DNA from 3 places in the Exiguobacterium sp. s28 genome. Region 1 is predicted to be linked to each of the others. Evidence: riboswitches for the same ligand, from Rfam matches in the RefSeq annotation. Region 1 holds a riboswitch; each other region holds the start of a gene.

Region 1 (7,523 bases):
GAACGGGCGGGAGCGGGTCCGCCAATACTATCGTCTCCAACAAGTCGTGGACCGCTACAAAGCCATCTATGAAACGAGGAGGGAACAGTATGGCGGGCATCGGGTTTAAGCTGCAGAAGTTGTTCCAAGAAGACTACTATTCGTCCAGGTTGAAGGCGTACACGTTCTCGGGCCTCGTCACATCCGGACCGTGGTTGATCGTCATCTTGGTCGTCGGGACGATTCAATGGTTGGCGTTCCAAATGCCGACGTTATCGCTCGCCGAACGGACGCTTTTCATGATCTCGGTCTCGTACGCGTTCATCTTCTCGCAAATCTTGTTCAGCTTCCAACAGCTCGTCGTCACCCGATATGTGGCGGACTTGTTTTACGAGAAGAAAGCGCATGAAATTTTCCCGGTCTTCACCGGGATGCTCAAAGTGACGATCCTCGCCGCGACGATTCTGTACAGTATCTTTTGGCTATTGTCGCCGCTCGATTTTCTGTACAAACTGACGTTGTTCGTTTTATTCATGACGATCAATGTCATCTGGGTCATGTTCTTGTTCTTGAGTGCCGCCAAGTATTATCAAGCGGTGGCCTATAGCTTCTTGCTCGGCGGACTCATCTCGGTCGGGAGTGTCTATGCGGTTAGTCGCCTCATGGCCAATCCGTCGAGTCTCGAGCTATTGCTCGGCTTCACGGCCGGGATGATTGTGACGTTGTTCGGCTTGTTCTTCGCGATGCTCCGGACGTTCCCACTCCGCTATGCCGTGAAAGAGTTTTCGTACTTCAAATACTTCGACCGCTATCCAGACTTGTTCGCCATCGGGGTGTTGTACGTGCTCGGGATTTGGGTCACGAACTTTATCATCTGGTTCGGAGAAGGACGCGTCATCATCGCGGACTCCTTCTTGTTTAATCCGTACTATGACACGGCCATCTTTTGGTCCTACTTGACGATCATCCCGACGCAGCTCTTGTTCATCGTCGCCGTCGAGACCCGGTTTTATGAGCGCTATCGCACGTTTTATGGATTGATCAACTACGGCGGGGCGCTCCATCAAATCGAGAAGGCGAAACAGACGATGACGTCGGTGCTGAAAAATGAGTTGATTCGACTCGCGCGCAGCCAAGGCGTCGTGACGTTGTTCGCCATCCTCATGGCAGGCGTGTTCGTCAGTTGGATCGGCGTCCCGGACGAGATCGGTCAAATCTTTCGGATGACGACGCTCGCGGCGTTCGCGAACGCGATGATCCTCATCTTGACGTTGTTGTTGCTCTATTTCGAGGATCGACGCGGGGCATTGTTCGTCAACATCTCGTTCTTCACGTTGAATGCGTTGTTCACGCTCTTGCTCTTGCCGCGCGGCATCGATTGGTACGGCGTCGGCTTTGCCGTCAGCACGACAATCACGTTCTTCTTGGCCGGCCTGCGTTTGATCTATTACATGGGCAAAGTCGATTATTACGTGTTCGCGGCCTCGAATCGACGCAAGCTTGGTACCGAACGGTTCTCCCAAATGGGGACGTTGTTGAACCGTCACTTCTCGCGATAAAGGGTTTTCAACAAAGATAAAGACTGATATGATGTGGTCGTAGACGACCGAATTTCATAATGTTTACCACTAGGGGAGTCGCGTGACGCGGCTGAGATGGACGAGGTCCAGACCCTTTGAACCTGATCTAGTTCACGCTAGCGTAGGGAAGTGGGCGAACCGATTGTTCTCGTATACTTTGTGTAAATCCGACGCCGCTTCCGTTATGGGAGGCGGCGTCTTTTTTATAACAAAGGAGGAGACATGAATGACATTCACCGCACATCTTCGACAAGAGGCAGATGCCTTGTTTCAAGCCAGCTTTGACCATCCGTTCGTCCGCGAGCTCGGAACGGGTGAACTCGACGAGGCGAAATTTAGGCATTACGTCATGCAAGATTCATACTATTTGAACCAGTTCTCCAAAGTGCAGGCGAAAGGGGCGACACTCGCCCCGAACATGGAAGTAGCGAGCCGCTTTTTGACGCACGCGCTCCATACCATCGAAGCAGAGCATGCGTTGCACCGTGAGTTTTTCACCTTGCTCGACGTGACGGAGGCACAGTGGGCAACGTTTGAGCCTGCTCCAACGGCTTACGCCTATGCGCTCCATATGCAACAGGCCGGTCCGACGCTCGGCGACGTGCTCGCGTCGATTTTGCCGTGCTACTGGGTCTATTATGAGATTGGGGAACGATTGAAAGATGCGACACCCGATCATCCGATTTATGCGACGTGGATTGCGACGTATGGTTCGGAATGGTTCCGCGATCTCGTCGAAGAACAGATCGAACGACTCGATGTACTCGCCGGACAAGCGACAGCGGAAGAAAGGTTCCGGTATCAACAGCTGTTCTTGAAGAGTTGTTATTATGAGCATGCGTTTTGGGAAATGGCGTGGACGCTCGAGTCGTGGGATTTACCGGCGGGGGTGACACGATGAAGCGCGACTTATGGGACAAAGTTAGAGCTGAACGGCCACTCATCCATAACATTACGAATATCGTCGTCGCCAACTTTTCAGCGAACGGGTTGCTCGCCATCGGGGCTGCGCCGGTGATGGCGTCAGCCGTCGAAGAAGTGGCCGAGATGGCGTCTTTAAGCGATGCGCTCGTACTCAATATTGGCACACTCGATGCGACGACGGAACGTACGATGATTCGAGCCGGGCAGGCGGCGAATCAAGCAGGTCGGCCGGTCGTCTTTGATCCGGTCGGGGTCGGGGCGACCTCGTTCCGGCGCGATGTCTCCGAATCGATTCTACAAAAAGTCCGCGTGACGGTTATCCGTGGGAATGCCGGAGAAATTGCGACATTGATTGGTCTCGACGCGACGACGCGCGGCGTGGACGCCGGGGAAACGCGGGTTGATTTGAATCACATCGCACGCGCGGCGGCACGACGCTACACCTGTGTCGTTGCCGTGACCGGCGAGACGGATGTCGTCAGCGACGGGGATGTGACGATTGAAATCAAAGGCGGCACCGCAGCAATGACCCGGACGACAGGGACCGGCTGCTTACTCAGTGCGGTCGTCGGTGCATTTCTCGCGGTCGAATCCGACGCGTTGACGGCCACGGCGACAGCGCTCGCCGGATATGCCCGGTGCGGCGAACTGGCTACCGCTTTGGCGGATGGACCGGGCGACTTCCCTGTTCATTTCTTGAATGAACTCGGCAAGATGACAGCCGTCGAGTTGCCGAGCGACCGCATTGAGGTGGTATCATGATGCGGCCGCAAGTATTGACGATTGCCGGTTCGGACTCTGGCGGGGGAGCAGGAATCCAAGCCGATTTGAAGACGTTTCAAGAGCTAGAGGTGTTCGGGACGAGCGTTCTGACGGCCGTCACCGCTCAAAATACGCGCGGGGTGCATGGGGTCGAAGCGGTGTCGCCGGAACTCATCACGCAACAACTCGATGCAATCGGTTCGGACTTTTCGATCGCAGCATGTAAGACCGGGATGTTATTTGATGCGGCGCGCATCGAGGCAGTCGCTACCGGGGTGAAACGTCATGTCTTCAACCGACTCGTCGTCGACCCGGTCATGATTGCGAAAGGAGGGGCCCCGCTTTTACAGGACACGGCGGTCGATGCGCTCAAGACCTCCTTGTTGCCACTCGCGACAGTCGTCACGCCGAACGTGCCGGAAGCGGAAGTGCTGACCGGGTTGACGATTCGATCGTTTAATGATCGTCTCGAGGCGGCTCGGCGGATGTTAGCGTACGGCGTGCGCGCGGTTATTTTAAAAGGCGGCCATCTCGAAGGTGAAACTGCCGAAGACTTGATCATGATGGAGTCGGAAGTGTTCCTTCTCTCGGCCCCGCGCATCCAGACGAGCGATACGCACGGTACCGGTTGTACATTTTCGGCGGCGCTTACAGCGGAACTTGCCAAAGGTCGTTCTATCATGGAGGCGGCGGTGACGGCGAAGCGGTTCATTCAAAGCGCCATCACCCATGGCCTCGAGATCGGCGCCGGACACGGACCGACGAACCATTGGGCATATGTGGCGTATGGAGAGGAGGGTGTGACGATTGAATCCATCAAGGCGGGCACTCGCTGAACAGTTGCGGCTCTACTTTATTTGCGGAACCGCGAACGCGGAAGACATGCTCCAGACGGTGGAAACGGCACTTCAATGTGGCGTGACATGTTTTCAATTTCGTGAAAAAGGTAAAGAGGCACTGTATGGGGATAAAAAAGAAGCGATGGCGAGAGCGTTGCAAACACTCTGCCGCTCATACGATGTTCCGTTCATCATCAATGATGACGTCGAACTAGCAGAGCGCATTGATGCGGACGGCGTGCATATCGGACAGGACGATGCCGAGGCCGCAATCGTTCGGGAGCGGATTGGTCCAGATAAGTGGCTCGGTGTCTCGGTCCACACGCTCGAAGAAGTGGCAGCAGCCATCGAGCATGCGGATTATGTAGGTATTGGCCCAATTTACCCGACGACTTCGAAAGAAGATGCCGGGGCAGTGAACGGGACGACACTCATCCGCCAAGTCCGAGCCATGTACCGAGAGCTGCCAATCGTGGGGATTGGCGGCATTTTACCGGAACATGTCCCGATGATTCGGCAAGATGGGGCGGACGGCGTCGCCGTCATCTCAGCCATCGCTTCTGCACCGGATGTGGCCATAGCCACACGGCGTTTCGCTTGTCTCTGAATTCAAATCGAGGAGGAAGACAGATGAACGTATTTGTAATAGGCGCGAATGGACAGATTGGAAAACAGCTCGTGGAACGATTGCACGAGGAAGGGAAACACCAAGTCACGGCGATGGTTCGAAAACAAGAGCAACTCGATGACTTCACATCAAAAGGCTATCAGGCCGTCCTAGGCGACCTCGAAGGTGACGTCTCGTCACTTGAACAAGCAATGTCTGGCATGGACGTGGTCGTCTTCGCAGCCGGTTCAGGTGGTAGCACCGGAGCCGACAAGACGCTCCTGATCGACCTTGACGGCGCGGCGAAAAGCATTGAGGCTGCCAAGAACGGGAATGTGAAACAGTTCGTCATGGTGAGCGCATTGAAAGCAGAAGATCGTTCGGCATGGCCGGAAGAGATGAAACCATATTATGTGGCGAAGCACCATGCGGATCGTCTGCTCGAGGAGAGTGGGCTTACGTATACGATCGTCCGTCCGGGCGCTCTCACAGATGACGCCGGTACCGGCAAAGTGAAGACGGGCGACGTATCGACGGGTGAGATTCCGCGTGCAGACGTGGCGGCCTTCTTGGCACATCTCATTGGTCATGACGCAGCCCACAATCAAGCGATTGACCTCGTCAAAGGTGACACGGCGATTGAGGACACATTATAAACGAGATGACGACAGCGAGCGGACTTGGTTCCGCTCGCTTTTTGTATGGATGTGTCCGTGAACTCGACAAAGGAATCGCTTCGACCGATAGAGAAAGTAAGAGATGGATTTGTTAGAAGAAAGGGGTCTATCCATGACCGCATTATTTCTCTATATGGCCGTTTACTTGCTTCCGGCTTTTCTATTGAGTCACCTCGCTCTTGACGTATTGCTCCGCAACCCGCGCCAAGTCGAGCATCGGTTGCTCAGTCTGTTCGTGTTCGGTTATGCGATGCTGTTCTTGGCCGAGTTCGGGCGTCATTTGTCCCCGATCGAAGCGAGTCCGGCCTTCGTGACGTATTGGTTCGGTAACGCCGGAATTTTGATTTTCGTCTGTTCGGTCCACTTCATTGTCAAAGTGACGGGCGTCGGGGCGAAGTTACCGAGATGGATTTATCCGTATGCCATTTATTTGCCGCTCGTCCCGGTCGCCTTGACGTTCATCCGTCAAGAGAACATCTTGAACAGTCAGCGGTTCGACCAAGTCGGTGTCTGGATTTATCCTGAGTTCAACGCGTCTTATTTGACGACGATGACCGTCGGTAACGTGTTTCATTTTCTTGTGATCCTATTATTGATGTATGCCCTTAAGCGGTCCGAGCGCTTCGAGCATCAACGGGTGCTGCGCATGCTCATTTGGACGGCCGTCGCCGTTCTTGTCTGGGACATCGTCTTCGGATACGTCCAGCTCCGCGGAATCATGCCGCCTTACGCGTATATGTACGGTGGACTTGTCTGGGCGGTCGCGCTCGTCGTCGCGATGAATCGACTTGATTTCCTAGCGTCTTACGTCAAACGGTATGGCACGCTCTATAACTTGAACCCGTCGGCGATTCTGCTCGTCGATGATCAGGGACAGATTGAGAGTGCGAATCCGGCCGCGCGCACATTGTTTCATACGGTCCGTGTCGTCAATGAACGTTTTGTCGATTTGTTGCCCGAGAAAAAGCGGGACGAATGGAGTGCGCATTACGACCAACATTTCCATGCGCAAAAAAAGTTTCTCGAGTTCGAGACGAAGATTCAGACAAAATCAGGACAAGAACGGTACGTCGTCATCGATGGTGATTTCGTCTATATCGATCAAAAAATACACGGCATGATTTTGATTCGAGACGTCCATTCGTTCAAAGAAGCCGAACAGTCGATTCGCTTCTTCGCCTATCATGACCCGCTCACGAAACTCGCGAACCGTCGGGCGTTTTATGAGCAGGCCGACCAGGCATTACTGCAAGCGGACACGGTCGCGCTTGTCGTCATCGACCTCGACGGCTTTAAAGGAATCAACGACACGTACGGCCACCAAGTCGGCGATGATTTTCTCATTCATCTCGGTGAGTTGCTTGAGATGGCGACGCCGGAAGCGGGACTAGCCTCGCGCGTCGGTGGGGATGAGTTCTATATGTATGTGCCGAACGTCGATGCAGATGACATCGTTGCGTTCGTCGAGCGCTTGCAGTTGCTGCTGACGGAGCGGCCGTTCCGGCTCGGACGGGAGACGATTCCGATTCGAGCGAGCATCGGGGTCAGTGTCGCACCGGATCAAGGGGCGGACTTGGACACGCTCATTCATAAAGCTGATCAGGCGATGTATCAAATCAAGCAACACGGTAAAAACGACTATGCGATTTATGACGAAGTGTTACATGGACCGAAATAACGGGAACGAGAATGAAGATGGCAATTTGATAGAGGAGGAGACAATATGACTGAAAAACCGTTAGTGACGATGCGAGCCGAAGGGGAAGCGACGAGTGTGAAGACGACGGTGCATGTGCGTGACCTCGAACCGTTCGTCGTCGATGAACCGGAACGTCTCGGCGGGACGGACGCCGGTCCGAACCCGCTCGAATATTTGCTCGGGGCGTTGTCGTCGTGTACGACAATCATGATTGCCTACGTGGCGCAAGACCAAGATTTCAACTATGACGGGGTGACGTTCGTGACCGAAGGAACGCTCGACCCGCGCGGCTTCCAAGGCGTTGAAGGAGTACGGACGTATTTTGAGAAAGTACACGTCAACATCGTCCTCGATACGACCGAATCGGATGAACGGATTGCGGCGCTCCAAAAAGGCGTTGAGGCTCGTTGTCCAATCCACAATTTAATGCATGCGGCCGACGTCGACATCACGGCG
Region 2 (7,523 bases), on a different contig from region 1:
GTCAAATGTCACGTCAACTTGATTCCAGTCAACCACGTGCTCGAGCGCGACTACGTCCGCACACCACGTAAACAAATTTTTGCCTTTGAAAAAGTGCTCAAAGACCGAAAAGTGAACGTGACGATTCGTCGCGAACAAGGTTCGGATATCGATGCGGCTTGTGGGCAGCTTCGAGCGAAGGAGCGCGAACAAGAAACGAGGTAATCAGGAAGATGGAATTAGCATACCGAACCGACCGGGGGCAAGTGAGAGCGCAAAACGAGGATGCCGTCTTGATTTTAGGGGACGAGCACGCCGGGATCGCACTCGTGGCCGACGGTATGGGAGGGCATGAAGCCGGGGAGGTCGCGAGTCAGCTCGTCATCGAGCAGTTTCGTCGTGCCTTCCCGACGCTTCCGGCCTCACCGATGGAGATGGAGAATTGGTTTCGCCACAACGTGGAACTGGCCAATGAGCAAGTGCTCGACTTCTCGAAACAAGCGAACCTGCTCATGATGGGGACGACGATCGCCGGTGTCTGCTGGCACGACGAGACGATCGTCATCGTCCACGTCGGGGATAGTCGTGTGTATGCCTTGCGTGACGATAAACTTCAGCAGTTGACAGAAGACCATTCCTACGTGAACGTGTTGAAGCAGCTCGGGGAGTTGACCGAGGAAGAAATGCGCGTCCACCCGAAACGTAATATCATCACCCGTGCGATCGGCTCGAAAGAGCATGTCGAACCTGATCTGCAAGTGTTTGCCGAACCCGAGTTTGACACGATTTTAATCTGTACGGACGGCTTGACGACGCATTTGACCGATGACGAGATCAAGCAAGTCTTGGAACGCCCCGTCTCGGCGGATGTCAAGGCGGATCAATTGATCGATCGAGCCAACCGTTTGGGTGGGAGTGACAACATCACTGTTGCCCTCGTCCAGTTCACAGATAGAAAGAGAGGATGAATCCGATGCGAAGTGGAGAACGAATCAACGATCGTTATCGGATCGAACAGCAAATCGGCAGCGGCGGCATGGCAAATGTCTACCGGGCTCACGATGAGATTTTAAACCGAACCGTCGCCATCAAGGTGTTGCGATCTGAATTCTCGCATAATGAACAATTTATACGCCGGTTTGAACGAGAAGCCCATGCGGCGACGAGTCTGAACCATCCGAATATCGTCGCCATTTACGACGTCGGAGACGAACGCGACATCTATTACATCGTCATGGAACATGTCGACGGGATGACGCTGAAACAATATTTGCAAGAAGAGTACATATCTGTCGACGAGGCGCTTCGCATCATGGGACAGATTTGTGATGCGATCGACCATGCCCATGCGAATCGAATCATTCATCGGGACATCAAACCGCAAAACATGATGATTGATCAGAGCGGCAACGTCAAAGTGACGGACTTTGGGATTGCGGTGGCCATGTCGAACGCGACGCTGACCCATACGATGTCGGTCCTCGGGTCGGTCCACTACTTTTCCCCGGAGCAAGCGCGCGGAAAGTTCGCCGATGAGAAGTCAGATATTTATTCGCTCGGCGCCGTGCTCTATGAACTCGTGACCGGCCGGGTGCCGTTCATCGGCGAGACGCCGGTCGCCGTCGCGTTGCAGCATCTGCAAGACGACCCGATTCGACCGATGGATTTGAACCCGAACATCCCGCAAGCGCTCGAGAACTGTATTATGCAGGCGCTCGCGAAGTCACCGGGCGCACGTCATGCCTCGGTCGCCGCGTTTAAAAAGGATTGCATGACGTCACTTGATTCGGAACGTGCGAATGAACCGAAGCGGTCGAATGCTGAGCAAGATGCGTTTGATCAGACGCTCGTCATGGCGCCGGTCGTACCGGATGAGCCAAACGTCAAAGAGGCGCCGGAGCAACCGGTCGCAGCAAGTGAACCCGTGAAAGACAAACCGAAACGGAAGAAGAAGTGGTGGCTTTGGCTCTTGCTTGCGCTCCTGTTGATCGGTGGCGGGATTGGGGCTTACGTCATCGCTGACGAGATGTCCCGTGCCGTCGTGCCGGACGTCGTCGGCATGACGAGCGACGAGGCGACGACCGAGCTCGAAACGGCCGGTTTTGTCGTCGAGGCAACTGAACGGGCAAGTGACAACATCGCCGCTGGCGACGTCATCTCGCAGACACCGCAAGCCGGACGGAAGCCGAAACGTGGGACGACCGTGACGATTGTCGTCTCGGCCGGAAAAGAGACGGTCGAGATGCCGGATGTTGAAGGACTGTCCCAGTCGTCGGCCGAGCGGACGCTCAAAGATCTTGAGTTCACGGACATCGAGATTCAGTCGGAGGCATCCGAGACGGTCGATAGCGGGGATGTCATCTCCCAATCGATCGCCCCAGGCAACGAGGTCGTCCCATCTGAAGAGACGGTGACGCTCGTCGTCTCGACCGGCAGCAATAAAATCGAACTCGCCAACTTGGCGGGCTATACGTTCGAGGAAGCGACAACGTATGCCGAACAGAATAGCTTGAAAATCGTCAAACGTGATGAGTATTCAACGAGCGTTCCTGCGAATCAAATCATCCGTCAACTCCCGACGGCCGGTACGGCAGTCGACCCGGGGACGGAACTGACCGTCATCGTGTCACAAGGGGTAGAACCGACGGACGTCTCGATTGAACGGGAAGTCAACGTCGAAATCGAGCCGCCCGCTGAAGGCGAAGAAGCCGAGGCACTCGAAGTCGTCATTCGGACGGTCGACGCCCGTGGCGAAGTCGAGGTGTTGCGTGATAAGATAACGGAGACAACGACTTACTCGTATACGCTCGTCATCGCACCGGACGAAGTCGGAACCGCGACGATTGAAGTCGACGGCGAAGTCGTTCGCACGGATACGGTGACTTACGCACAAGCAAAAGATTCACAATGAAGAGGTGGCGTGCGCGTCGCCTCTTTTTCTAAGGAGGGAATGGAATGAAAGGTACGATTATTCGATTACAAGGCGGATTTTATGACGTCATGACGGAAGAAAAACAAGAGATCCGTTGTCGCGCCCGCGGCAATTTCCGCAACCGGAACATCTCGCCGGTCGTCGGTGACGATGTCGACATCCAAGACCAAGGGGATGGTACCGGTTATATATTGGCTGTTGACGAGCGGTCGAACCATCTCGTCCGCCCGCCGATTGCCAACATCGATCAAGCGTTCTTGTTATTCTCGGTAAAAGAGCCGGCGTTCTCGTTCCATCTGCTCGACCGTTTCCTCGTCTTGATCGAGTCGAAGCAAGTCCATCCGATTATCGTTTTGACGAAAATGGATTTGTTGACGGAGGCGGAACGGGAGAAGATTCACGAAGCAGCGGCTTTATATCGTTCCATCGGCTATGAGGTCATCGAGACATCGACCGAGGACGGGTCGGGGATCGAAAAAATCCGCGGGTCGTTTAAGGAGAAGACGAGTGTGTTCGCCGGACAGACCGGGGTCGGTAAGAGTTCGCTCTTGAACGCGGTCGCACCGGAACTAGAACTTGCAACCGGGAAGATCTCGAAATCACTTGGGCGCGGTAAGCACACGACGCGTCACGTCACGCTGATCACGCTCGCTGACGGGCTCGTGGCCGATACGCCTGGTTTCTCGAGCCTCGAGTTCCCAGAAGAACTCGAAGTCGAAGAGATGCGCTGGTGTTTCCCTGAGTTCGTCGAGCGGCATGATGACTGTAAATTCCGCGGTTGTGCCCATTTGAACGAACCAGGTTGTGCCGTCAAAGCGGCCGTCGAGGCGGGAGAAATCGCTTCCACCCGCTATGAGAATTATGTTACGTTTATGGCAGAGTTAAACGATAGACAACGGAGGTACTGACATGATTAAAATTGCACCATCGATTTTAGCGGCGGACTTCGCCAATTTAGAGGCAGAAGTGAAGGCGGTCCAAGAGGCCGGAGCGGATTACATCCATTTTGACGTCATGGACGGTCAATTCGTCCCGAACATCTCAATCGGCCTACCGGTGTTAGCGAGCTTACGGAAGAAGTCGGACATGGTGTTAGACGTCCATTTGATGATCGACCAGCCCGAACGGTTCGTCGAAGATTTCATCAAGGCCGGGGCGGATATCGTCACGGTTCACGTTGAAGCGACGAATCATTTGCATCGCGTGTTGCAACAAATCAAAGCGGCCGGCGCCAAGTGTGGTGTCGTCTTGAATCCGCATACGCCGCTGTCATCGATTGAACACGTGCTCGGTGACGTCGACATGGTGCTCCTCATGACGGTGAACCCTGGCTTTGGGGGCCAGGCATTCATCGAATCGGTCGTCCCGAAAATCGCGGCGCTGAGCGAGATGCGCCAAGCGCGTCGTCTCGACTTTGAAATCGAGATTGACGGCGGTGTCAACGCAGAGACGGCGAAATTATGCATCGACGCTGGAGCTGATGTGCTCGTGGCTGGTTCAGCCATCTATAACGAGCCGAGCTATAAAGACGCAATCGATAGCATTCGTCACGCATCTCGTGTATAATCGTCGATAGAACAACAAATATTGTCGCAAGGGGTGTCACATTCTGTGGCTGAGAGGCATTTGCTAACCCTTTGAACCTGTTCCGTTCACACGGACGTAGGGATGTGGCGAAAATGCACGTTGCTACTCGATAGCAGCATGGCGTTTACGTCATGCTGCTTTTTGTCGTTCGCTCATATAATAAGGAGGGAATAAGATGAAACAACGTTTAAAACTACAGGCGCTCATTGAAATCTCATTGTTCGCCGCACTCGGCTTGATCTTTGATTTGCTCATCCCGTTCCGGATGCCGCAGGGCGGATCGATCAGCCTGGCGATGTTGCCGATCTTTGTGATGGCGTACCGCCATGGATTAAAAGGCGGACTGGCGACAGGAGCGCTCGTCGGAACGCTGCAACTGCTGTTCGGGGCTTACATCTTCACACCGGTCCAGTTCCTGCTCGACTACACGTTCGCTTACGGTGTCGTCGGGATGGCCGGACTGTTCGCTGGTCAAGTGAAACGGGCCGCCAAGGACGAGGCGAAAAAGACGCTCGTCGTCTACTTGGTGCTCGGGGCGCTCCTCGGTTCACTGCTTCGCTACGGCGCCCACGTCTTATCAGGGATCGTGTTCTTCGCCGAGTACGCGGAAGGGCCGGTCGTCGCCTATTCGTTCGCTTATAACATGACGTATATGTTGCCGTCCTTCCTCGTGTCGGCCGTCGTCCTCGTTCTCTTGTTCGTCTCGGCACCACGTTTCGCCACGCTCGCGACCCGGGGTCTCCGCTAATGCGGGTGTTGATTGTGGCGGCCAGCCCGGAACCAATCTCGGGACTCCCGCGTGACGTCGATTACATCATCGGCGTCGACGGGGGGTACGAGACACTGTTGAACCAAGGGCTGAACCCGGATCTCGTCGTCGGCGATTTCGATTCCTTCACGGGCGAAGTGCCGATTGACGCCGTCCGTTACCCATCTGAAAAAGACGTGACCGACCTCGAGATTGCGCTCGAGGCGGCCCGTGGACACGGGGCGACGGAGATGCTTGTGTACGGCGCTCTCGGTGGACGCCTCGACATGACGCTCGGCAATATTGGGCTGCTCGAGGCATATCCAGAGATGCGTTTGTTCACGGCCGGGCAAACCGTTCGTCTTGTTGGAGCTGGGCGTCACGAGCTCCCACGTCAAGCCGATCATTATTTGTCGCTCCTCCCGTGGAAGCGGGCGAACGTGTCAATCCGCGGCGTCAAATATCCGCTCGATCGTCACGATGTCGTCAGCCATGAGGCGCTCACGATCTCGAACGAGTGGGCCGGTGAGGCGGCGGACTTGATCGTGCACGAAGGAAAGGTGCTCGTGCTGTATATCAAAAAATGAACACAAAAAAATCCCATCGGCGAATGCCGCTGGGATTTATTTCGTTCGTGTATAAAAATTATACGCGTTCAACGAGACCTGATTTAAGAGCGCGAGCTGAAACCCAAACTCGTTTAGGTTTACCGTCAACGAGAATACGAACTTTTTGTACGTTTACACCCCAAGTGCGTTTTGTCTTGTTGAGTGCGTGCGAACGGTTGTTACCTGATTTAGGTGATTTACCTGTTACGTAGCATTTACGTGCCATGCGTTTCCCCTCCTTTTTTATGTGGGTTCGTCCTAATAGACACTCGTTTATATTAGCACGGGTTTTTTCACGATGCAACTAGAAAATCATAGGATGACAAGAAAAAAACTTGACATTACTGGAAAGGATTTTAATAATGAATGAGGGTTACGGCTACAATTGACCGAGTTTATGGAGCAGGTTCTTTTAATAACTAGGTACTTATTGTAGAATGTAGTGAAGGAATCATTCCGAATGAAGGAGGCTACTCCATATGGCAATTGAAATGAAGACAACATATGGCAATATTGACATCACGAACGACGTGGTCGCAACACTCGCAGGCGGTGCGGCGATGGAATGTTTCGGCGTTGTGGGAATGGCGTCTCAAGCTCAATTGAAAGACGGGATTGCAGAACTATTGAAGCGTGAAAACTACGCCCGAGGCGTGGTCGTACGTCAAGATGGAGAAGACGTACATATCGACATGCACATCATTGTGAGCTACGGGACGAAAGTGTCGGAAGTCGCATATAACGTGCAAAGCCGTGTAAAATACACGCTCGGTGAAACTTTAGGATTAAACGTTTCGTCGGTAAACATATTCGTACAAGGCGTTCGTCTGACGAATGACTGACGAGAACGAAGGAGGATTTGGTGTGGGTTTAAAACGTTTAGATGGATTGGTGTTCGCGAACATGGTCGCGAACGGTGCAGCCAACTTGAGCCAGAATGCGGATTATGTAGATTCGCTTAACGTCTTCCCGGTGCCGGATGGCGACACGGGGACGAACATGAATTTGACGATGACATCGGGTGCGAAGGAAGTGGCCGCACTCAACACGGCAAATATCGCTGACGTCTCATCGAAGTTTGCACGTGGTCTCTTGATGGGGGCACGCGGGAACTCCGGTGTTATTTTAAGCCAATTGTTCCGTGGCTTCGGTAAAGCGATCGAAGGAAAGACCGAAGTGTCGACAGTCGATTTCGCTGAGGCATTGAAACGTGGTGTCGACACGGCATACAAGGCGGTTATGAAACCGGTTGAAGGAACGATTTTGACGGTTGCTCGTGAAGCGGCCGACGAAGCGCTCCGTGCTTCAGAGTCGACGAGCGACTTCAACGAGTTCATGGAACGTGTGATCGTGGAAGCGAAAGCTTCACTCGAGCGGACGCCGGACTTATTGCCGGTCTTGAAAGAAGTCGGCGTCGTCGATTCGGGCGGCCAAGGCTTGCTCGTTATTTATGAAGGGTTCCTTGCGAGCCTCGAAGGAAAAGAGCTCGAGAAGCCACATGCACCGGTCATGGATGCGCTCATCGAAGCCGAACATCATGCCCACGCCGCGCAAGGATTCATGTCGACCGAAGACATCGAGTTCGGTTATTGCACGGAAATCATGGTTCGTTTCCAAGATGCGAAGTTGAAGGATGCCCCGTTCAACGAGGACGCGTTCCGCAACGAAC
Region 3 (7,523 bases), on a different contig from region 1:
TCGATTGGCGCTTACTTGCCGCCGTCCATCGCGTCGAGACGATTTTCTCCCACAGTTCATCGATGCGTTCATCGGTCGGGGCGATTGGACCGTTCCAATTCATGCCGCGGACGTGGCTCGGCTGGCAATATGACACGGACGATCAAAAAGGCGATGTCCCTGAGGACGAAGTCGATTTGACGGATCTCGCGCTCATTGAACAGTACGGCGGTCTCGGACGCGATGGCAACAATGATGGCAAAGCCGACCCGCACAGTCTCGTCGACTCGGCCCATACGGCCGCTTACTATTTGAGCGAGCACGGCGGGACGAAGGCAGACACGACGGACTCGATTCGAAACGCCATCTTCGAGTACAACCGCAGTGAACAGTATGTCAATGATGTGATGTCGTTTTATGAGTCATATCAAACCGATGTGTCTTATTTACCGGATGACAAGTCGTCGGCAACCCAAAGTGTCGCGCGCTACACAATCCGCTACTTGGAATGGTTCGCAGGCTGGGTCTGACCCGGCACTATTTGATTAAAAGTGAGGAAACCTTATGAACACCCATATCGAGGAAGTGACGATTCGTGTCAAGTCGGTCTTCAATGAGGACAAGACGAAGCGCTACTTGCGTTCGTACGAATTCACAGATGTCGTCGACGGCGTCATCTGTGCCGTCATCATCTACTCGCCCCGGATGAGCGATGCTTTCTTGTCCGGTACGACAACGCAGCGGGCGTATATGCTCATGCGGAACCATCTCGATCAACCGATCCGTGAGATGCGCGTCATCAGCCTCGTCCCGACACTCGCCATCAATGACAATCTGCCGTACGTCGAATCGCAACTCGACGAAGTCAACTTTCATTACGTTGAGGAAACGCTCGACGAGGTCGAGGCGAGCGGAGGTATGATTATCGTCGGCTGGGGCTCTCCGGGACGCTTGATGCATCATGCCACCCCGTATAAGGCGCTCTTTGCCGACCATGAGGCGCATATGTTCTGTATCGGCACGACTTCCAAAGGCGAGCCGCAACAGATTCGTATGGCCAACGAGAACACCGTGCTCGAGGCGTTCAATAACGAATCGATCAAACCGAAATTTAGAATTGTGAAAGAAACGAAACAAGACGACTCCGAGTGAGTCGTCTTGTTTTAACGTACGCCAAGCCACACGCTCACTCCAAACAATAGGAGCAAAAGCGACGCCAACAGAAAGTCGTTCCTGGTGACGGGCACAACCTCGTACGTCGCTCGAGGTTCCCCCGTAAACCCACGTGCTTCCATCGAGAACGCGATTCGTTCCGCTTGGCGGATCGATCCAGCAAGAAGCGGAACGATTAATTTGGGGACGTGGCGGATGTGATCGAGTCTCGTCTCCAAACGCACGCCTCGTAACGCATGCGTTTCATACAGTTGCATCAGTTCTTTTTTTAGAATCGGAAAGAAACGAAAACCGACGAAGACACTATATGCGATTTTTGGTGACAGCTTTCCTTGTTGCATCAAACTGTAGACGAACCGTTTCGGGTCCGTCGTCAGCGTGAACAGAAGCGACAAGGCTGTGAATGCCAACACACGTAAGGAGAGCGTCGCTGCTAGCATCACATTCTCGTCGGTCACATCATTGCCAAACAGCTTGAACACGACATCTCCGCTTGATTGCTTTCCAAAGACGAGCGTCGTCCACAATGTCCCGAGCGCGGTCAATAAAAATGGGATCATGAACAACCCCCATCTTCTCCAGCTCACAGCAGAGAATAGCGTTTGAAGTGTAACTGTACCGAGAAAAACAGCAAGCGGAGTCCAAGGGTTATACATGAAGGCGAGACCGAACATGAGACATGCCACGGTCAGAAATTTAATCGTCGGGTTCATCTCATGAAATGTCATCGCGATTCCTCCATCAATAAGCCGTGGGTGCGTAGTAATTCTTTTTCATCCCAGAGTGAAGCGTCATATGGCCCACTCAAGTCGCCGTCACACATCAAATAATATGTGTTCGCAATCCGCGCGAAGCTGAGGTCGTGCGTCACAAACAAAATCGTCTGGCCGGATCGTGTTCGTTCGACCATTAAGTCATAGAGCGCACGAAGCGATACCTCGTCTTGTCCGGCAGTCGGTTCATCAAACGCAATCAGTTGTTTATTAGACAGCATCATCACTCCGATGGCGAGCCTTCGTTTTTGACCGTGACTAAGGGAGAGTGGATGGTGGTCACGCACTGATTCGAGCCCGAGCCGCGTTAAGACGTCCTCAATCGGGCGATTATGGCCATATGCGAGTTCTCGGGTCACATCATTCGTAACGAATAGATGCGCCGGTGATTGCGGGACGAGGCCGACTTCACGATGTTTCCGGGCTAGTCTTCGCAGCCATGTCGACTTTCCGCTACCATTTCGACCGAGCACCGCAATGAGATCACCCTCAGCGACCTTTAACTCGCTCGCTGCTAATTGAAATGTTTTTCGTTTTAATTCCGGTATGTGAAATAACATTTTCTCTCCTTGTTCAACTTTAATTGGAAAGAACGCATAATCTGGTCGGACGATGAACGGTCCATCATAGTCGATGCGCCCACTCACGAGCTTTATTTGTCGGTCAAAAAAATCACCCCATATGTATGGCCGATGCTCGATGACGACAACGTTTACGGTCTGTGCGACGCCGTCGAGCCAACGAACGAAATGATGGGCGGTCTCAGGATCGAGGTGAGCGAGCGGCTCATCGAGGAGGAGCCACTCGGGACAGCCAATCAAGGCACAAGCGACGGCAATTTGCTGCTTCTCACCCCCCGATAGGTCATGAATGGTACGGTGACGATAATCGGTCAAATGCAACGCCTCTAACATTGTGGTGACACGGGCCATCATCTCGTCTCTCGCGACGGCAAAGTTTTCGAGCGTGAAAATCAATTCTTCTTCGACCGTCTGCATGACGAACTGACTGTCCGGGTCCTGAAAGACCGTTCCGACGCGCCGGTTCACTTCGCCAGCTTCATACGTATCATAAGAGCGATCGAACAAGTGCAGTCTGCCCGTCACGATGCCATCACAATTGTCCGGATAGAGACGATTCATCAAAGCGAGCAATGTTGATTTTCCCGACCCACTTGCCCCTGTAATGACCGTTCTCCCTTTTGTTAGACGTAGTGTGATATCCGTCAAGACATCGCATTTCTTGTTCGGATAACGAAATGTCAGATGTTCTGCCTCAACCATGCATACGGTCCTGTCGCGCGAGGGCATACCCATCAAGCGCGCCCGTCCGAAGCAACAAGTCGCTCAAAATCTTACCGCCCAGACCAGCAATCAACATCCCGCTCGTTGCGCGTAAAGCGAACATCGTAGCCACATATGTCGGACTGAGGGCATTGAGCCCTCCCATGACGTACGTATACGCGAAACTTGTCACAGCAGCACTGAATCCGGCGAGCATGAGCACCCAAAGATCATAGCGTTTATAACCCGTCAAAGCGAACGCCGCTTCGGCGCCGATCCCTTGAACGATCCCAACTAAAATGATGCGCGGTCCGATGGCGTTGCCAATCATCATCTCAATCGTCGCCGCAAGCACTTCGGACAAGAATGCAGCCCCAGGCTTGCGAATGATATAAGCTGCGATAATCGAGACGATGAACCATATCCCAAAAATCCATTCGTAGGCGATTGGTCCAATCAGACCGGCCCACAAGTTACCAGCATGGACGAACGCCAAATAGACCACCGCGAACACGACCGATAAAATCGACAACAAGACGATTTCTTTTAACTTCCACGATTTAAGCATCCATGCGTCCCTCGTGTGACGGGCTGTTCACGCTGAACGTCACCGTCATGACGACGTGGCTTGTCTTCTGTCGGACGCGATCAAACGTCGCCTCATAGAAAGCGAACACCGGCTCGATGTCCCCATGTATGCCTGAGGCGTAATGCATCGAGTCATTGAAGACACCCCGCTCTTTCGCAAAAGCGATTTCTTCGTAGATGATGTCCATGTAGTTCTCATCACCGAGCGGATAGAGCGCGAACTGTGAAGAGACATATTGCGGACCGACGGGACCATTAAGCGGTTCGCTCGACACAACGAGCACTTCATCTCCGGCCGTATCCCCTGGACACCCGACCGAGAACGTCCCGCTCATCGACACATGTTCCCCTGTCTTCGTCGCGTGTGACAGCACGGTCTTAGCCACATCGAATACATGCTCACTTCGTCCACGGATGACCGTCGACACGTCATCGGTATGTCGCCAGACGTTTTGTAAATCCGTCTCCTTCAACGCCCCTTTGATGATGCTCACGAAATCAGTCGTCATCGGGCTCAGTGTAAAGCGGAACCCGACGATCGGGCTCGTTCCACATTGTTTGTTCATGTTCTATTCCCCCTTATTATGTGTACACAAAAAAGCCGCATCCATGAGAATGCGGCCACTCGTCCAATTTTAATCCATTAGAAAAAGTGCCACACTTCCTCACGCCGGTATTACCCGGATCGAGTCATAAGGGATTGGAGCCATGCTCACATCTCAGCCGAAGCACCCCTAGTGTAGTCCAATGTATGCGGTTGTTCATGCAAGAATCAGTATAGACGACCACTTTCATTTTGTAAACGGTCTTATGAGAACGTGACGACCTCGTTCCCCGGAAGTGTGTCCCGGAGCGTCGACCAATCCAGCGCCATCTCCTCATCTGTCAGCAGACAGTGATCGAGCTCTTGTTCGATGATGGCTCGATCCATCCGCTGCCCGATCAAGACGAGCTCCGTCTGTCGGTCACCGTACGGTTCGACATAGTCGGCGGCGAGTTCCGGTTCGGCCGCGAACATGTGACGACGCTCATCTTCCGGAAGCGTCGCGAGCCAGCGCCCGGCATGTTCGAGCGTCGAGGCGTAGCCCGCTTGTGAAAACAGACAGGCGAGGTCGTTCCGGGAAGCAATCCATAAGAACCCTTTCGCGCGGACGATTTCTTCCGGAAACGCCTCGATCCAGGCATGGAGACGCTCCGGGTGGAACGGCCGACGCCGACGATAGACGAATGAACTGATGCCGTATTCTTCCGTCTCCGGCGTGTGCACATCTGTCTCAAGTTCTTGAATCCACCCGGCCGCATGCATCGCCTGTTCGAAATCGAACAAATTGACATCCAACAGCTCGGTCAATTCCACGTTCGCATGGACAGACGTCAACAGCTTCGCGGTTGGGTTGAGCGCCTTCAACAGTCCGGTCATCTCGCCGAGTTCGGTCTCGGTCACGCGATCCGCCTTGTTCAAGACGATGATATCGGCGAATTCGACTTGGTCGACGAGCAAGTCGACGACTTCGCGGACGTCCGTCGCCTCGATCGCCTGCTTGCGTTCATGGAGCGACTCGCCCGAGTTGAAATCTGTTAAGAACCGAAACGCATCGACGACGGTCACCATCGCATCGATATAGACTCGGCTCGTCAAATCGATGCCGAGGGCGTCATCGGCATATGTAAACGTTTGGGCGACCGGGATCGGCTCTGAGATCCCGGACGACTCGATGATGATTCCGTCGAGGTCCCGGTCGTTCGCAAGCTCTGTTACCGCCTCGAGCAGGTCCTCACGGAGCGTGCAACAGATGCAGCCGTTCGATAGTTCGACCAACTTTTCGTCCGTCCTCGAAAAACCGCCCTGTTCAATCAATCGCTCATCGATATTCAACTCGCTCATGTCGTTGACGATGACGGCGTATTTCTTGCCCGTCCGATTGTACAATATGTGGTTCAATAGTGTCGTCTTACCGCTTCCTAAATAACCGGACAGCACGGTGACCGGGATTCGTCTCATTCTACCCACTCCTAAATCGTAATGATTACTTTTTAGATAATGACGGGTCGGTGACGTCTTGTCAAGAAAAAAACACGCCCGTTTCCGGACGTGTTCTCCTGCCTATTCCTCTAACGCCTTGCGTTCGGCCTCTGAGCGTGGATAGGCGTTCGCCTGCCATTCGGCTCGATAAATCGAGTCGAGCTGGGTCAGACCGACCTCATCCGCGTCCTTGTCGGCATCCACACTCGGCGTCTCATCCCACCGCGGATTCAAATACGTATGATCGTCTTCCCGGTTCGCCTCCAACAGCTTTTGAATCCCGACCCGGGCGACCGCCGCGAGCGCCAAACCGATTCCCGCACGAACGAGCAATCGTTTTACCATCTTCGTACCTCCTTATCGACCAAACCGATAGAGCGGCATCCCTTTCACATCTGTATCAATTTTAAAGACCGAACCTGCGTCCGGATGGGCCTCGAGCGCCGCGTCATCCATTCCTTCGCGCGCCGTCGTGATCGCAAGTTGTTTCAAGTCATCACCGACGAAACAGCATGACGTGACGTTCGGGGCCGGCACGAGCACCTCGAGCACTTTTTCACCCGTCTTCGGGTTCCAGCGCGAGACGCGTCCGCCCGCGAAGTGGGCAATCCATAAAAAGCCGTCCTCATCGGATGTCATGCCGTCCGGGAATCCTTCCTCATCTTTGAAATCGATGACGACTTCCCCATCCCCGAGTGTTCCTGTTTTCAAGTCGAACGGGTATTTGCGGACCGTCTCGGTCGGTGTATCGATATGGTAGAACGTCGAGTGGTCCGGAGACCATGTCAGACCGTTCGACAGCGTCAGTTCACTGAGCATGACCTCGGTCGTGCCGTCACGGTTCAAGCGATAGAGCGTCGCCTCGTTCTCCTCGTCGTTGAGATGAAGCGTCCCGGCAAAGATTCGTCCGTACGGGTCGGCCTTTCCGTCGTTGAAGCGAAGATCCCCTTCCGGGTCATCGAGTTCGACGAGTTTATCGAGTCGCTTCGATCCCTCGTCCCATTCATAGATGCCGTCTTTCAAGCCGACGACGACGCCGTCTGTCACTTTCGGGACCGCAAACCCGATCTGTTGTCCCATATCGAACGATGACAGCTCGTCTTCCTTTTCGTCGTACCACCAAAGTGTGTGTCCTTCGATGTCGACCCAATAGAACCGTTTCAGTTCAGCATCCCAACACGGGCCTTCCCCAAGTGTATTTCTGACTCGAATCCATAACGCAGCGTTTACTGTCTCCATTGAATTGCCTCCACTCTCTACATTGATTTCAACTGACTATTCCCTGAGCGGACGAGGTCTATTCAAGATTTTTCAAAATCGTTCCGCAGAGTTAGGGGCGATGTCCGTCTTTCCTTCACCGGAGCGGCTCTATGAAAAAAACTCCTTGAATCATTCGATTCAAGGAGTCCACTTATTTCGCACCTTCGACGTTCATATGTTTACTGCGCAACTGGCCGCATGCCGCATCGATGTCAGTCCCGTGCTCAAGGCGGACACCGGTGTTGATGCCACGCTTCTTCAAGACATCATAGAACGCCATGATGTCCTCCGAGGTACTGCGCTCGTATTGGATATGCTCGTTGACCGGGTTATACGGGATCAAGTTGACGTACGACTTGTCCTTAATATCGTCGATGAGCGCCGCCAATTCCTCGGCGTGCTCCGGTAAATCGTTCACTTTCGACAGGAGAATATATTCGAACG

Evidence for each region. Region 1 has a riboswitch for thiamine pyrophosphate ahead of tenA (thiaminase II). Riboswitches for the same ligand answer to the same signal wherever they lie in the genome.
Region 2: it holds a riboswitch for thiamine pyrophosphate, as region 1 does, so the genes downstream of both, thiT (energy-coupled thiamine transporter ThiT) here and tenA (thiaminase II) in region 1, are expected to answer to the same signal.
Region 3: it holds a riboswitch for thiamine pyrophosphate, as region 1 does, so the genes downstream of both, KNP78_RS07640 (YkoF family thiamine/hydroxymethylpyrimidine-binding protein) here and tenA (thiaminase II) in region 1, are expected to answer to the same signal.

What each region holds. Positions count from the first base shown of each region.
Region 1 covers NZ_JACSLL010000003.1:221,556-229,078, reverse strand. The annotation lists gene pelF (GT4 family glycosyltransferase PelF) at 1-109, shown strand, start outside; gene pelG (exopolysaccharide Pel transporter PelG) at 90-1,538, shown strand; TPP riboswitch at 1,600-1,704, shown strand; gene tenA (thiaminase II) at 1,786-2,460, shown strand; gene thiM (hydroxyethylthiazole kinase) at 2,457-3,245, shown strand; gene thiD (bifunctional hydroxymethylpyrimidine kinase/phosphomethylpyrimidine kinase) at 3,245-4,081, shown strand; gene thiE (thiamine phosphate synthase) at 4,053-4,691, shown strand; gene KNP78_RS05560 (SDR family oxidoreductase) at 4,715-5,347, shown strand; gene KNP78_RS05555 (diguanylate cyclase domain-containing protein) at 5,481-7,046, shown strand; gene KNP78_RS05550 (OsmC family protein) at 7,092-7,523, shown strand, end outside.
Region 2 covers NZ_JACSLL010000002.1:110,403-117,925, reverse strand. The annotation lists gene rlmN (dual-specificity RNA methyltransferase RlmN) at 1-204, shown strand, start outside; gene KNP78_RS02965 (Stp1/IreP family PP2C-type Ser/Thr phosphatase) at 213-947, shown strand; gene pknB (Stk1 family PASTA domain-containing Ser/Thr kinase) at 953-2,890, shown strand; gene rsgA (ribosome small subunit-dependent GTPase A) at 2,935-3,819, shown strand; gene rpe (ribulose-phosphate 3-epimerase) at 3,821-4,477, shown strand; TPP riboswitch at 4,497-4,597, shown strand; gene thiT (energy-coupled thiamine transporter ThiT) at 4,674-5,246, shown strand; gene KNP78_RS02940 (thiamine diphosphokinase) at 5,246-5,833, shown strand; gene rpmB (50S ribosomal protein L28) at 5,892-6,080, opposite strand; gene KNP78_RS02930 (Asp23/Gls24 family envelope stress response protein) at 6,334-6,696, shown strand; gene KNP78_RS02925 (DAK2 domain-containing protein) at 6,719-7,523, shown strand, end outside.
Region 3 covers NZ_JACSLL010000005.1:108,972-116,494, forward strand. The annotation lists gene KNP78_RS07615 (lytic transglycosylase domain-containing protein) at 1-509, shown strand, start outside; gene KNP78_RS07620 (DUF1643 domain-containing protein) at 544-1,131, shown strand; gene KNP78_RS07625 (energy-coupling factor transporter transmembrane component T family protein) at 1,143-1,880, opposite strand; gene KNP78_RS07630 (ABC transporter ATP-binding protein) at 1,877-3,208, opposite strand; gene KNP78_RS07635 (ECF transporter S component) at 3,201-3,776, opposite strand; gene KNP78_RS07640 (YkoF family thiamine/hydroxymethylpyrimidine-binding protein) at 3,769-4,362, opposite strand; TPP riboswitch at 4,442-4,542, opposite strand; gene KNP78_RS07645 (GTP-binding protein) at 4,605-5,798, opposite strand; gene KNP78_RS07650 (hypothetical protein) at 5,901-6,164, opposite strand; gene KNP78_RS07655 (SMP-30/gluconolactonase/LRE family protein) at 6,177-7,058, opposite strand; gene rlmN (dual-specificity RNA methyltransferase RlmN) at 7,231-7,523, opposite strand, start outside.